DNA from 4 places in the Agrobacterium bohemicum genome. Region 1 is predicted to be linked to each of the others. Evidence: predicted binding sites of a transcription regulator. Region 1 holds the regulator's gene; each other region holds the start of a gene.
What was found. Region 1 encodes LexA, which represses DNA repair genes until DNA is damaged. Its sites were predicted from a motif close to TGTTCNNNNTGTGTTCNG; they were not measured.
Positions count from the first base shown of each region.

Region 1 (3,132 bases):
GCCACAACGCATCGATACGTAAAATGTCCTTCATTAAAGGCTCATTGATTGCCGATGGACGAATACGCAAGCCGACGGTCATCGGGTGTTCATTGCGCAGGCTCTGAAAGCCGGAGTGCATTTCGGCAGAGGCCGAGCGAGACCATGCGCGCGCTTTGACGTCGGATGCCCATACACCATCGTGGCGTTCTGCCAAATATTCTGCGATTGCGAGCGTATCCCAAACAGTTAGGTCATCTTCGACAAGACATGGAACCTTGCCTGTAGGAGAGAAATCCAGAAAATTGTCGTTCGATGTTCCAAACTTCACGAGCTTTTCGTCAAACGCAATCCCAAGTTCTTTCATCAAAACCCAAGGTCGCAGCGACCACGAAGAATAATTCTTATTGGCTATATAAAGATCATACATGGCATTTCCCCTCGTTACCCAGCATGCCTAGCGCGAGAATACCGCATGATCCAGACGGTCGAGACGATGACGCTTATCAAACTATTTGATGGACAGCCTCGGTTGTACTCAAAGCAAATTTCAAAAGAGTCAATTAAGCGAGGGCTACCAATCATCTTGCCAATTCGGCAAAGACCATCGAACTCCAGTCGCCAATCTAAAAAATGATTACCCGGATAACAAGTTGGAGGCCGCCGAAGACAAAAAAAGAAGTTTTGTTGCTGTAATGAATTGCTGAACGCGGCCACGACCCGTCGCTGGGCGCCTAATCATAATGACGATAAACGGAGCCGCTCGATTGAAGTTAAAAAAGGGCAAATCAGGCTCAAGCTTGCCTTTACACTCTTAATGGTACCGGCGGATCAGTCCAACGAGTTTGCCTTGAATTTTTACTCTGTCAGGCCCGAAAATGCGGGTCTCGTAGGCAGGGTTTGCAGCCTCTAGTGCGATAGATGCACCTTTGCGCCGAAACCGCTTTAAGGTCGCTTCTTCATCGTCGACCAGAGCGACGACGATATCGCCCGGATTTGCGGTGTTTACGTCGCGAATGATAACGGTATCGCCGTCGAAAATCCCGGCTTCGATCATCGAATCGCCTTTGACTTCCAGTGCATAATGTTCGCCCGAGCCCAGCATATCCATCGGAACGACAACGTCGTGGGTGTTGTTCTGGATCGCAGAAATAGGCACGCCAGCAGCGATTCTGCCCATCACAGGGACACTCACGGCATTGGACAGGCTGTCGTTGGTGGCAACGGGACGCGCTATTGGCTCCGCTGGCTTCGACTTGCCCAGACTACCTTCGATAACGCTCGGAGAAAAGCCACGCTGCGGTTTAGCTCGAGGAGAGTATGATTCGGGAAGTTTGATAACTTCCAATGCGCGGGCTCTATTCGGTAGCCGGCGAATAAAACCACGTTCTTCCAAGGCGGTGATCAACCGATGGATGCCTGACTTCGAAGCTAGGTCGAGTGCATCCTTCATTTCATCGAAAGATGGAGGCACGCCAGACTCCTTCATTCTCTCATGAATGAATAAAAGCAATTCCTGCTGTTTGCGCGTGAGCATGAAGAAACACCCTTGGAGATTCGAGGCGGAGATTCGTGAAACAAATACAGAACGAACACTATATGTTCCATATGTGTTCTGCAATCCCTTAAAATTCCGTCAAATTCATTTAAGCGTTTTCGGATGATTAAATTCGTATTCCGGAGTCGTCATGAATATCCTCGACAGTGACTCCGGCACAGCTTGCTGCTAAGTGCATGCCCAATACAGATTTGGGATTATTTCGGTGGCACGCCATCGAGACCGTCCGCTATATGCTGAGGGAAGACGATGAGTGTGACGAACAATCTGAAAGTTGTGGCGGGGCAGGGCTCCAAGGCGGTGTCGTTTGCCAATACCGAACGTTTCTCGCTGATCGCCGGACCGTGTCAGATGGAGAGCCGCGACCACGCGTTCATGATTGCAGAAACGCTCGCGGAACTATGCAGCAGGCTTGGGATCGGGCTAGTCTACAAATCGTCTTTCGATAAGGCCAATCGTACGTCGCTTTCCGGCCAACGCGGCATCGGCATCGATAAGGCGTTGGAGATTTTTGCTGAGCTGAAGACGCAGTTTGGTTTTCCCGTGCTGTCGGACATTCATACGGAAGAGCAGTGCGGCATCGTTGCGCCGGTGGTTGATATTCTACAGATTCCGGCTTTCCTCAGTCGTCAGACTGACCTCCTTGTCGCGGCCGCGAAAACCGGTCGCGTCATAAACGTCAAAAAAGGCCAGTTTCTGGCGCCATGGGACATGAAGAACGTGCTGGCGAAGCTGAATGAAAGCGGAAACCCGAACGTTCTCCTGTGTGAACGTGGCGCGTCCTTCGGTTACAACACACTCGTGTCCGACATGCGTTCACTTCCAATCATGGCATCGCTTGGCGCGCCCGTCGTTTTTGATGCGACCCACTCCGTACAGCAACCGGGCGGGCAGGGTGGGTCGACCGGTGGTCAGCGTGAGTTCGTGGAAACGCTGTCCCGGGCGGCTGTCGCGGTCGGTATCGCGGGTCTTTTTGTTGAAACGCACGAAGATCCGGACAACGCTCCGTCAGATGGACCCAACATGGTTCACTTGAAGGATATGCCGAAGCTTCTTGAGAAGCTGTTGGCCTTCGACGACATCGCCAAAGCCGCCTGACCGGTTTTGGCCCCAATCGGCCTTTATCTAAAACCGGCACATTGAGTGGGCGCTGTCATTGTAATTTCTTTTGCATCGTCTACAGCAACTGAAGACATTCAATCGACTCGCAGCTCTGGCGACCGGTTTTATCGCGCAGCCAATCCGAAAAGCGCTTCACAGTGTTCGGGATGCGCTTTAAGACAGGCAGCTGAAAAAACTGTTCCAGTCCCAAGGGAGAGATCATGACAGCCATTACCGACATCATCGCACGCGAAATCCTCGACAGCCGTGGTAACCCGACTGTTGAAGTCGATGTCTATCTGGAAGACGGCTCCTTCGGCCGTGCGGCCGTTCCATCGGGTGCCTCGACAGGTGCGCATGAAGCCGTTGAGTTGCGCGATGGTGGCAAGCGTTACCTCGGTAAAGGTGTCGAGAAGGCAGTTGAGGCCGTCAACACGGAAATCTTCGACGTTCTTGGTGGTTTCGATGCCGAAAGCCAGATTCATGTCGATAAC
Region 1 is NZ_KQ961023.1:239,344-242,475, reverse strand. It holds gene ATO67_RS01165 (glutathione S-transferase family protein) at 1-409, opposite strand, end outside; gene lexA (transcriptional repressor LexA) at 794-1,516, opposite strand; gene kdsA (3-deoxy-8-phosphooctulonate synthase) at 1,787-2,635, shown strand; gene eno (phosphopyruvate hydratase) at 2,860-3,132, shown strand, end outside.

Region 2 (3,132 bases), on a different contig from region 1:
AGAAAAATTGTTGAACAGGAACCATTCCGCGGTCTGCAGAGAGTTTCTGCACGTGATTGCGGGCAAAGTTCTGCTATTCTCAGAATCAGCCATGATCCGAGCTCCATACAGCTAGGTGTGGTCAGGTCACATCCGGTGGCTCAAACACTGGATGTGACCGAGTGAACGAAAATATTGCATATGAACGAAAATGTTTCAATGAGAAAACATAGAAGATGAGCGAAATAACCGGAGCTCAAATTCGAGCAGCGAGAGCGTTGCTCCGATGGACGGCTGAATATCTTGCCGAGTCAGCCAGCGTGGGAGTTTCTACAATTCGGCGCGCCGAAATGGATAACGGAATTCCGGCGATCACGCCGGCAAATTTGAAGCTCATAAAGATGACGCTGGAAGCGGATGGAATTGAGTTCATCCCAACCAATGGCGGTGGTGTCGGCGTCAGGTTCAAGAACCCGTAACAGCAAGCAGCGAGGCGGGCTTCGTCGCCTTTGGATGGCGATCCTTGGTCGAAAGCCGCTATCGGTTTGGCATGAATGCCTGCGCGACCGGGCACGTCTGTGAACGTGACACCTAAAGGAGAGCCGCGGCAGCAGGCATCCAGTTCTGATCATTACTGACACCCTCATGCCATGCGTATTCGAACCTGCCTCGGTGATGAAGATAAGCGAGACGTTACCAATGTCCTCCTTATTCAAGACATGGAAACCGCGTCCCGCATCGATCTCCGTCTTCGCCGACCAGCCGATCACACCCCATCGCTGCCATCCGGCGCAGCCGTCCGAAGGTGATGTTAGCACCGTGCTTCCTTACCAGAGCGGCTCGATCAAGTGCTCCGTGGCGGCCACAGGTTCGACATTCTACTGTGATGATCGGGTCGCGCACCTGACGCAGCCTTGCCGTCAGGTCGAGTGCAGATGATTTCCGGCTCATCGATCAACCTCGTCATTTTCGACGGGGAAGCAAACGCCGTCGACTACGCCTTTCGCCAACACCGACACGGGCGACCTTGGCTGGCTGGAGCCCCCAATTCCTGAGAGCTTCAAACATGCTGCACCGGCCAGGACGGGGGGTATGGAGCGGATGTCCTCTCTTACTAGCGCAGAATGTCCTGACGGGAGATTGGTCCATGATTCTGATAACCTCACTTCGAAACAAAAATGAAATTTTCTTCAATTGAGCCGGTCACTTACAGAAAGTCTCTAGCGAACTGATTCAAAACGAGAATCTGCAGATTCACTAAAATGGTGAGATCATATTCCTATTTCCGAACCGCTTGACTCTGCCGTTATGAAGGAACAGAAGAAGAACATCAAGCATTGTCGGCGGCATGATGCCGTGTTTCTGAACTCCGCGAACCGAAGGGATTCCGCGACCGATGTCGGCTGTCCGCGACCTAGTCCTTGCTGATCTGCGCGAGCGCATCTCGTCCATTGAGGGTGAGGGCGCGAAGAAGACGGGCTGTCTTCCATTCGGTGTCGAAGAGATTGACGCGATCCTGCCGGGAGGCGGCCTGGCTCATGGAGCGCTCCACGAATTCGCAGGCGGTGGTTCCGGCACTGTTGATGGCGCAGCGGCTGCTCTTTTTGCCGCCGGGATCGCAGCACGCACGAAGGGGCCGATCGTCTGGTGTCTGACGCGGCCCGATCTGTTCTTCCCGGCTCTTGCTCAGGCAGGCCTGCATCCGCGTAGGGTCATCTTCGTCGAGAGCGACAAGGAAGAAGATGTCGCTGCCAACATGGAAGAAGCGCTTTCCTACGGCGGCTGTGGCGCGGTTGTCGGCGAGATGGTGCGGTTGCCAATGGTCGTGAGCCGTCGGCTCCAGCTCGTCGCGGAGCGAACCGGGACAATTGCCTTGGCAGTGCGCCGTTGGCGAAGGCAGACAGAGGCAAACGACTTCGGCCAGCCGACCGCATCGACCACAAGGTGGCGGGTAAGCGTGCTGCCGTCCGAAGAACTTCCGGTACCGGGAGTAGGGCGACCTCGATGGTTTCTTGAGTTGATGAGATCGCGTGCCGGCGAATGCAAAGAGTTCTGCGTAGGAGCGTGTGATGGCAAGGGTCGTATCCATATATCTACCGGAGCTGGCCACGGACAGGATCAGACGAGACGATCCCACCATTCCGGCTGACCAACCGATCGCGGTGATCGCGAAGAGCGGATCCAAACGGTGGGTCGCGTCTGCCGACGGGGCTGCGCAGAAGATCGGTGTCCGCGTCGGCATGGCCGCGGCGAAGGCTCAGGCGATCTTCCGCGGGCTGATGCTCATCGATGCAGATCCCGGCGCCGATGCCGCCGCGCTGGATCGCATCGCGCTGTGGGCGCTTGGTCACTATTCCCCGATCGTCGCGGTCGACGGCAAGGACGGTCTCGTGCTGGACACCGAGGGCGCGGACCATCTCCAAGGCGGCGAAGCAAAGATGATCAGCGGTATCGTGAATACGTTCCACTCTCGGAAGCTCACTGCCAAGGTCGCGATCGCGGATACATGGGGCGCGGCGCACGCATGCGTCCGTGCAATCAATCGGGATACCGTGATCATCCCCCGCGGCGAGATCGTTCGCGCCGTCGAAAAGCTATCGATCTCGTTGCTACGGCTCCCGGAGAAAGTCGTTCAGGATCTCTGGATACTCGGCTTCCATTCCATCGGTGAACTGTCGAATACCCCAAGAGCACCGCTGGCCCTCCGTTTCGGGCCTGAAGTCGGCCGTCGCCTCGACCAGATGTTCGGTCGCGCGGGAGAACCTATCGATCCGATCCGCACTGCCGATCTCGTTGAGGTCTCCAGGTCGTTTCAGGAGCCGATAGGCGCGCCCGATACGATCAACAAGTATGTAGGTCGGCTCGTTGTCCAGCTCGTCGCCGAACTCGAGAAACGCGGCCTCGGCGCGCGCCGGACGGACCTCATCGTGCATCGCGTCGACAACACCCACCAGGCGATCCGTGCAGGGACGGCAAAGCCGGCACGCGACATCGCTTGGCTCACGAAATTGTTCAAGGATCGCACCGAGCAGATCGATCCAGGTTTCGGGATCGAGAAACTCGTCCTCGTTGCCGTGTCGGCGGAACCGCTGCAGGAAGAGCAGAAGGCCTCGTCTCTCGTTGAGGAAGAGATAACCGACCTCACACCATTGA
Region 2 is NZ_KQ961030.1:177,679-180,810, reverse strand. It holds gene ATO67_RS14365 (hypothetical protein) at 1-93, opposite strand, end outside; gene ATO67_RS14360 (helix-turn-helix domain-containing protein) at 216-458, shown strand; gene ATO67_RS14350 (ImuA family protein) at 1,376-2,128, shown strand; gene ATO67_RS14345 (Y-family DNA polymerase) at 2,049-3,132, shown strand, end outside.
Region 2: the regulator LexA is predicted to act here: its motif matches at 1,292-1,309, upstream of ATO67_RS14350 (ImuA family protein).

Region 3 (3,132 bases), on a different contig from region 1:
GCGACATTGGCCGACAGGAAGGCACGGGCAGCATCCCGCCATTCGGTAAAATCCCCCCGCCCCTCCAGTGAGACCTTATACATTACAGCAACGACAATTGTTCAGGCTGCGGCGCAAACATGTCGCGTAAATCAGGCCGCTCCGTCAATTTCCCCGGCGTCCATCCGCCTGCGACGACGAAGGCTTTGACCTTTTTCAGGGAGACGCCAAAGCGGGCAATATCTTCCAGTCGCAATTGCCGAAACCGGCGCGACGACAGAATCGATTTCACCGTCTTCGTGCCAAAACCCGGTACGCGCAGCAAAGTCTCGCGGTCCGCCTTGTTCACATCCACAGGAAACTGCTGCCGGTTGGCCAGTGCCCATGCAAGCTTCGGGTCGATATCGAGATCCAGCATGCCATCCTTCTGCGTGGATGCGATTTCATCGATATCGAAGCCATAGAATCGATATAGCCAATCGGCCTGATACAGTCGATGCTCACGCATCAACGGCGGCTTGATCAAAGGCAGGTTCTTTGACGAGTCCGGGATGGGACTAAACGCCGAATAATAGACGCGCCGCAAACCATAGCTACCGTAAAGACGCGCGCTGGTATTCAAGATGGTGGTGTCATTGGCACCATCGGCCCCGACGATCATCTGGGTACTTTGACCAGCCGGTGCAAATTTTCGAACCCGCTTCGTCTGCAAGGTCGGCTCGCCCGCCTCCTCGATCTTCAGGCGGATATCGGCCATCGACTTGCGGATATTGATCGGGTGCTTTTCCGGCGCAAATTGTCCGATACCGCTATCTGTCGGCAACTCTATGTTGATCGATAGACGGTCGGCATAAAGCCCGGCTTCCTCCACCAGACGAGCAGACGCTTCGGGGATAGATTTGAGATGAATGTAACCTCGAAAGCCGTGCGTTACCCGCAGTTCTCTCGCCACCCGCACCAGTTCTTCCATGGTGTGATCGGACGAGCGAATGATGCCGGATGACAGGAACAGCCCTTCGATGTAATTGCGCCGGTAAAACTCCAGCGTTAGCCAAACCACTTCTTCCACCGTGAAACGCGCCCGCTCTACATTGCTGGAGGAACGGTTGATACAGTAGGCGCAGTCGTAAATGCAGAAGTTGGTCAGCAGTATCTTGAGAAGTGAAATGCAACGCCCATCCGGCGCATAGGCGTGACAAATGCCCGATCCTTCCGTCGACCCCAAACCTCCCGACGCAGACGAATTACGCTTCGTCGTGCCGCTGGAGGCGCACGAGGCGTCATATTTCGCCGCATCGGAAAGGACCGCCAACCGCTCTTTTATTGACTTTTTCATACAATGTTCACTATATGTTCTTGATCAACTCGTCAATATTAGAGTAGTTATGGCGAACGGTTTTTTACGGTGGAGTGACGGTTTCAAATTATCTGGCAATTTGTTGCGGTCTTCTGATATAGTCCCTCAAATTGTGATTTTGACATGGTTCCGTAGTTTTGCTCCGGAACCTGTTTCTTTTTGTGTCTGCGGGTGCCGCGGGTTGAATGCGAAGGAAGAAAAAATGGTAGAAAAAGTACCAATGACTCAGGGCGGATTCGTCAAGTTGCAGGAAGAACTGCGCTTTCGTCAGCAGGAAGAGCGTCCACGGATTATCGAGGCGATTGCAGAAGCGCGCGCCCATGGCGATCTTTCCGAAAATGCCGAATACCATGCCGCCAAGGAAGCGCAGAGCCACAATGAAGGCCGCGTTGCCGAGCTTGAAGATCTGACAGCGCGCGCCGAGGTCATCGACCTCTCGAAGATGTCTGGCACGACAATCAAATTCGGTGCCACGATCAAGCTTGTGGATGAGGATTCCAACGAGCAGAAGACCTATCAGATCGTTGGCGACCAGGAAGCCGACGTGAAGCAGGGCCGTATCTCCATCTCCTCGCCTATCGCGCGTGCGCTGATCGGCAAGGAAGTAGGCGACAGCATCGAGGTGCATGCACCCGGCGGCTCACGCGGATACGAAATCCTCTCCATCAACTGGGGCTGATCGAAAGCTCCCTCCCCCGAGAATCCGATTTTGCCTTACATTGACTTGGCTAACGTCCGGGTGCTTGCGCCGAATTTCAAGCGCAGGCTTTCCGGCGTAACATCCACCATTATTCAGCTTCTGCCCGTGCAAAACAGGCAGGGGCAAGATGTGGCGGCCATCGGGCCGGGTTTGCCCGACAGCCTGCCACATATTCGCTTTCGCGATCTGTGGCAGCTTTGGAAACCGGGGCCGGATCAAAAGCCGCGCGTGTGGCATGCGCGGCGCAACATCGAGATGCTGCCGGGCATCGTCATGCGCGACATCTTGCGCATGAAGTTGAAACTGGCCTTCACATCCGCTTCGCAACGCAAGCACACCGGCTGGACGAAGTTCCTGATTTCCCGCATGGATGCGGTTATCGCCACCAACGGCAAGACTGCGACCTATCTGGACGTGCCGAGCACCGTCATCATGCATGGCATCGATACGGAACGCTTTTCGCCTGCCGCCGATAAGGCCACGTTGAAACGGCTCCTCGGTCTGGATGCTCATCAAAAACATGCCGGTTGCTTCGGCAGGGTGCGCCACCAGAAAGGCACCGACCTGTTTGTCAACACCATGATTGCCGTGTTGCCGCAACGACCCGAATGGTCTGCCATCATTGCAGGACGCGCCACCGGTCCGCATGTGGAGTTTGAAAACAGCCTGAAGGAAAAAGTCCGGGCGGCCGGTCTTGGAGACCGCATCCTCTTCGTTGGTGAACATACCAACATCAACGACTGGTACCGCACCCTCGATCTTTTCGTCGCCCCACAACGCTGGGAAGGCTTCGGCCTGACGCCGCTGGAAGCCATGGCAACCGGCGTGCCGGTTGTCGCAACCGATGTCGGCGCGTTTCCGGAACTGATTGTGGAGCCTCAAACCGGCGAGGTTATCAGTCGGAACGACCTCGACGCGATGGTTCGCACTGTTGCGGTGTGGATGGAAGACGACACGAAACGCGATCATGCAAGCGGTCTTGCTCGCTCACATGTCACGGAAAACTTCACCATCAACGGTGAAGCCGAAAATATCGGCAAGGTCTACGCGGCGCTCACGGCTTCCGCTTGAACAGATCAATGTAAGCGCTGGCCAC
Region 3 is NZ_KQ961024.1:330,180-333,311, reverse strand. It holds gene ATO67_RS04800 (UdgX family uracil-DNA binding protein) at 1-83, opposite strand, end outside; gene ATO67_RS04795 (putative DNA modification/repair radical SAM protein) at 83-1,315, opposite strand; gene greA (transcription elongation factor GreA) at 1,539-2,015, shown strand; gene ATO67_RS04785 (glycosyltransferase family 4 protein) at 2,046-3,107, shown strand; gene ATO67_RS04780 (glycosyltransferase) at 3,091-3,132, opposite strand, start outside.
Region 3: the regulator LexA is predicted to act here: its motif matches at 1,320-1,337, upstream of ATO67_RS04795 (putative DNA modification/repair radical SAM protein).

Region 4 (3,132 bases), on a different contig from region 1:
TGCGGATTGCCAAATCAGCCCTGATCGACCCGGATAGAAACGGCCTTTATGGAATGGCAGGGGTGGCGCTGTCATTCTTCGTCTTCGCCTATTCATCCAAGTTTGGCATGGTTTCCATTCTTGCTTATTACGCCGTGTGGTTTCCGCTCATCGTTGTGGATTACCGCCGGGTACTGGGCAATTATACGCGTTATCTCTGGATTTTCGGTTTTGGCATTCTGGCCGTTCTGTCCAGCTTCTGGTCGGATGCCATGTCCACCACCATGCGCGCCTCCATTCAATATATGACGCATATCGTCTGCGCACTCATCGCCATGCGCGTCATCTCGATCACGACACTGACCCGCGGTGCTCTCATCGGCATTATCGTGGTTCTCTTGTATTCCATGCTGTTCGGCATTTATCTTTTTGATGCGCTGGATGGCACGTTCAGTTTCGTCGGTGCTTTTTCTTCCAAAAACCAGCTTGGTTTTTACGCTTCTCTCGGAGTCATCTTTGCCGCGTCATCGGTGCTGGTGTTGCGCCAGCGCGACATGATCTGGCTTGGCATCGCCGGAATGGCAGGCCTGCTTTCCGCTTATTGCCTGCTTGCATCGCAATCGGCTACGTCGGTGATTACAACGGCTGCCGTAGTTGCGCTCATCATCGGCTTCATGCCCATGGGTATGTTGTCTCCCGGCAATCGCAAGATGATCTTTCTTGCCCTGGTGGGCGTCGGTGGCCTTCTCGTCGTGGTGGCCTTGCAATTTGGCTTGCTGGATGCGGTGCTGGGCATTTTCGGCAAGGACTCGACGCTAACAGGGCGCACCTATCTATGGCAGCAGGGCATCGAGGCAGCGAAAGCATCTCCCATTTTGGGCGTCGGCTACCAGGGCTTTTGGGTTGTGGGCTTTTATGATGCCGAGCGTTTATGGGACGATTTCTTCATCACCACGCGCAGCGGTTTTCACTTCCACAACACCTATATTGAAACCGTCGTGGAAAATGGCTTCGTTGGCCTGGCGCTGCTGGCTATCGTTCTTTACGGCACGCTCTTAGGGCACCTGCGTTCGGTGCTGGTCCGCAACCGTGATCCGCAGGGGCTTATCCTCTTTGCTCTTTGCGCACTGTTCGTCGTTCGCTCTTTCGTGGAAATCGACATTATCTTTGCCTATCAGATTGGTTCTTTCCTGCTGTATTACGCAGCCGGAAAACTGACGCTACCACAGCGCGTGGCTGCAGGTGCCTTCTCTGGCGTGGCCATGCGCCCCGTGGCAGGGCGCTGACCTCTCAACAGGCGTCCTTCGTCTTATCCACAGGACACAGGAAAGCTTGTTGACTCTTTGCTGAAATAGGAACAAAAAGTGAACAATTAGTCTTTCAAAGCGTGAATGCCTCTAAAAGTGTTGTGTCATGCATAAACGCGCCGAACAGTTGGTTGTCGAAGAATTGCGGGAGCGGCTGGAGCGGATCACGCAAGGTCCGATCCGGCATCATGAAAGCCTGCCTTTCGGTATTTCTTCAATCGATGACCATTTGCCTGCGGGTGGCCTGAAGCTGGGCAGCCTGCATGAAGTCACGGGCGGCGGTAACGGCGCGGTTGATGGTGCCGCATCCGCCTTGTTTTCCGCCGGCATCGCCGCACGGGTAAAAGGCAAGATTTTATGGTGCGTGACCCGGCCTGATCTTTTCATGCCAGCATTGACTCAGGCAGGCCTGTCTCAGAACCGGCTGATCATCGTAGAGTGTCGCGATGAAAAGGGCGTGTTGGACTGTTTCGAAGAGGGCCTGCGCTGCAATGGCTTTGGTGCTGTGGTGGGAGAGGTTTCGAAACTGCCGATGACCACGTCGCGGCGTCTGCAACTGGCGGCGGAAGGGTCCGGTGTCGTGGGCCTTGCAATTCGTCGCTGGCGTCATCCATCCGGTGCAGTGGAATTCGGTCAGCCAACGGCTGCCGTAACGCGGTGGCGAATTTCGGTGCGGCCCTCCACACCTTTGCCTGTGCAGGGTGTGGGCAGGGCACGTTGGTTTCTGGAGCTTTTGCGCTGTCGTGGCGGTGAGTGTGCCGATTTTGAAGTGGAAGCCTGTGATGCAAAGGGTCGTCTCGCTCTACCTGCCGACATGGTCGACAGACCGATACCGCAGAGCGCTTGGCAAACAAGCGCCACCGCTTGACCGCCCGGTGGTGATGATCACCAGACAGGGAAGTCGCCGTGTCATCGCGGCGCAGGATGTGGCTGCAGCAGCAGTAGGCTTGCGGCTTGGCATGCCCGTCAGCAAGGCGCAAGCCATCATTCCTGGTCTGATTGTTGAAGAATTGCAGGTGGCCGAGGATGCCAAAGCGCTGCGAGACCTTGCCTTCTGGTTCCTTCGCATTTACGCGCCCGTCGTCGCGCCCGATCCGCCTGACGGTCTGGTGCTGGATACGACAGGTGCGGACCATCTGCATGGCAATGAACACTTGATGCTGACAGGCATGATCAACCGCCTGCATGGACTTGGTTTTACGGCCCGTGCAGCCATTGCCGATAGCTGGGGTGCCGCGCACGCGCTTGCCCGTTTCGGCCGGGATGAAGCAACCATCGTGCCGCCGAATGGTGCATTGGGTGCGCTCACATCTCTGCCCTTGGCAGCCCTTCGCCTTGAGCCTCGGGTCGTGGCTGATTTGAAAGTCCTGGGCTTCCGTAGCATCGGAGAGTTGATGGCAACGGCGCGGGCACCGCTCACCCTGCGGTTCGGCCCGGAGATCGGGCGCAGGCTGGATCAGGCCCATGGTCTGCTGTCCGAACCTATCGCGCCCATCCGCGTGCCGGAAATGGTTGAAGCCAGCAGGTTCTTTGCCGAGCCGATTTCGGCTGCCGAGACTATCGCGCGATATACCGACAAGCTTGTCCGTCAGCTCTGTCTTGGCTTGGAAAAGCGCGGTCTAGGTGCGCGCCGGGTTGATCTGCTAATGCACCGGGTCGATAGCGGTATACAAGCCATCCGCGCCGGAACCTCCAGACCGGTGCGCGATGTCAAGCAACTGACACGTCTTTTGACGGACCGCATCGACACGATAAATCCCGGTTTTGGCATCGAGAAAATGACCCTGACGGCCACCCACGCGGAAGCGCTGGTGCTGGGGCAAGCCCGCTCGACTTTGCTGGATGA
Region 4 is NZ_KQ961027.1:259,308-262,439, forward strand. It holds gene ATO67_RS10440 (O-antigen ligase family protein) at 1-1,265, shown strand, start outside; gene ATO67_RS10445 (ImuA family protein) at 1,393-2,154, shown strand; gene ATO67_RS10450 (DUF6504 family protein) at 2,069-3,132, shown strand, end outside.
Region 4: the regulator LexA is predicted to act here: its motif matches at 1,333-1,350, upstream of ATO67_RS10445 (ImuA family protein).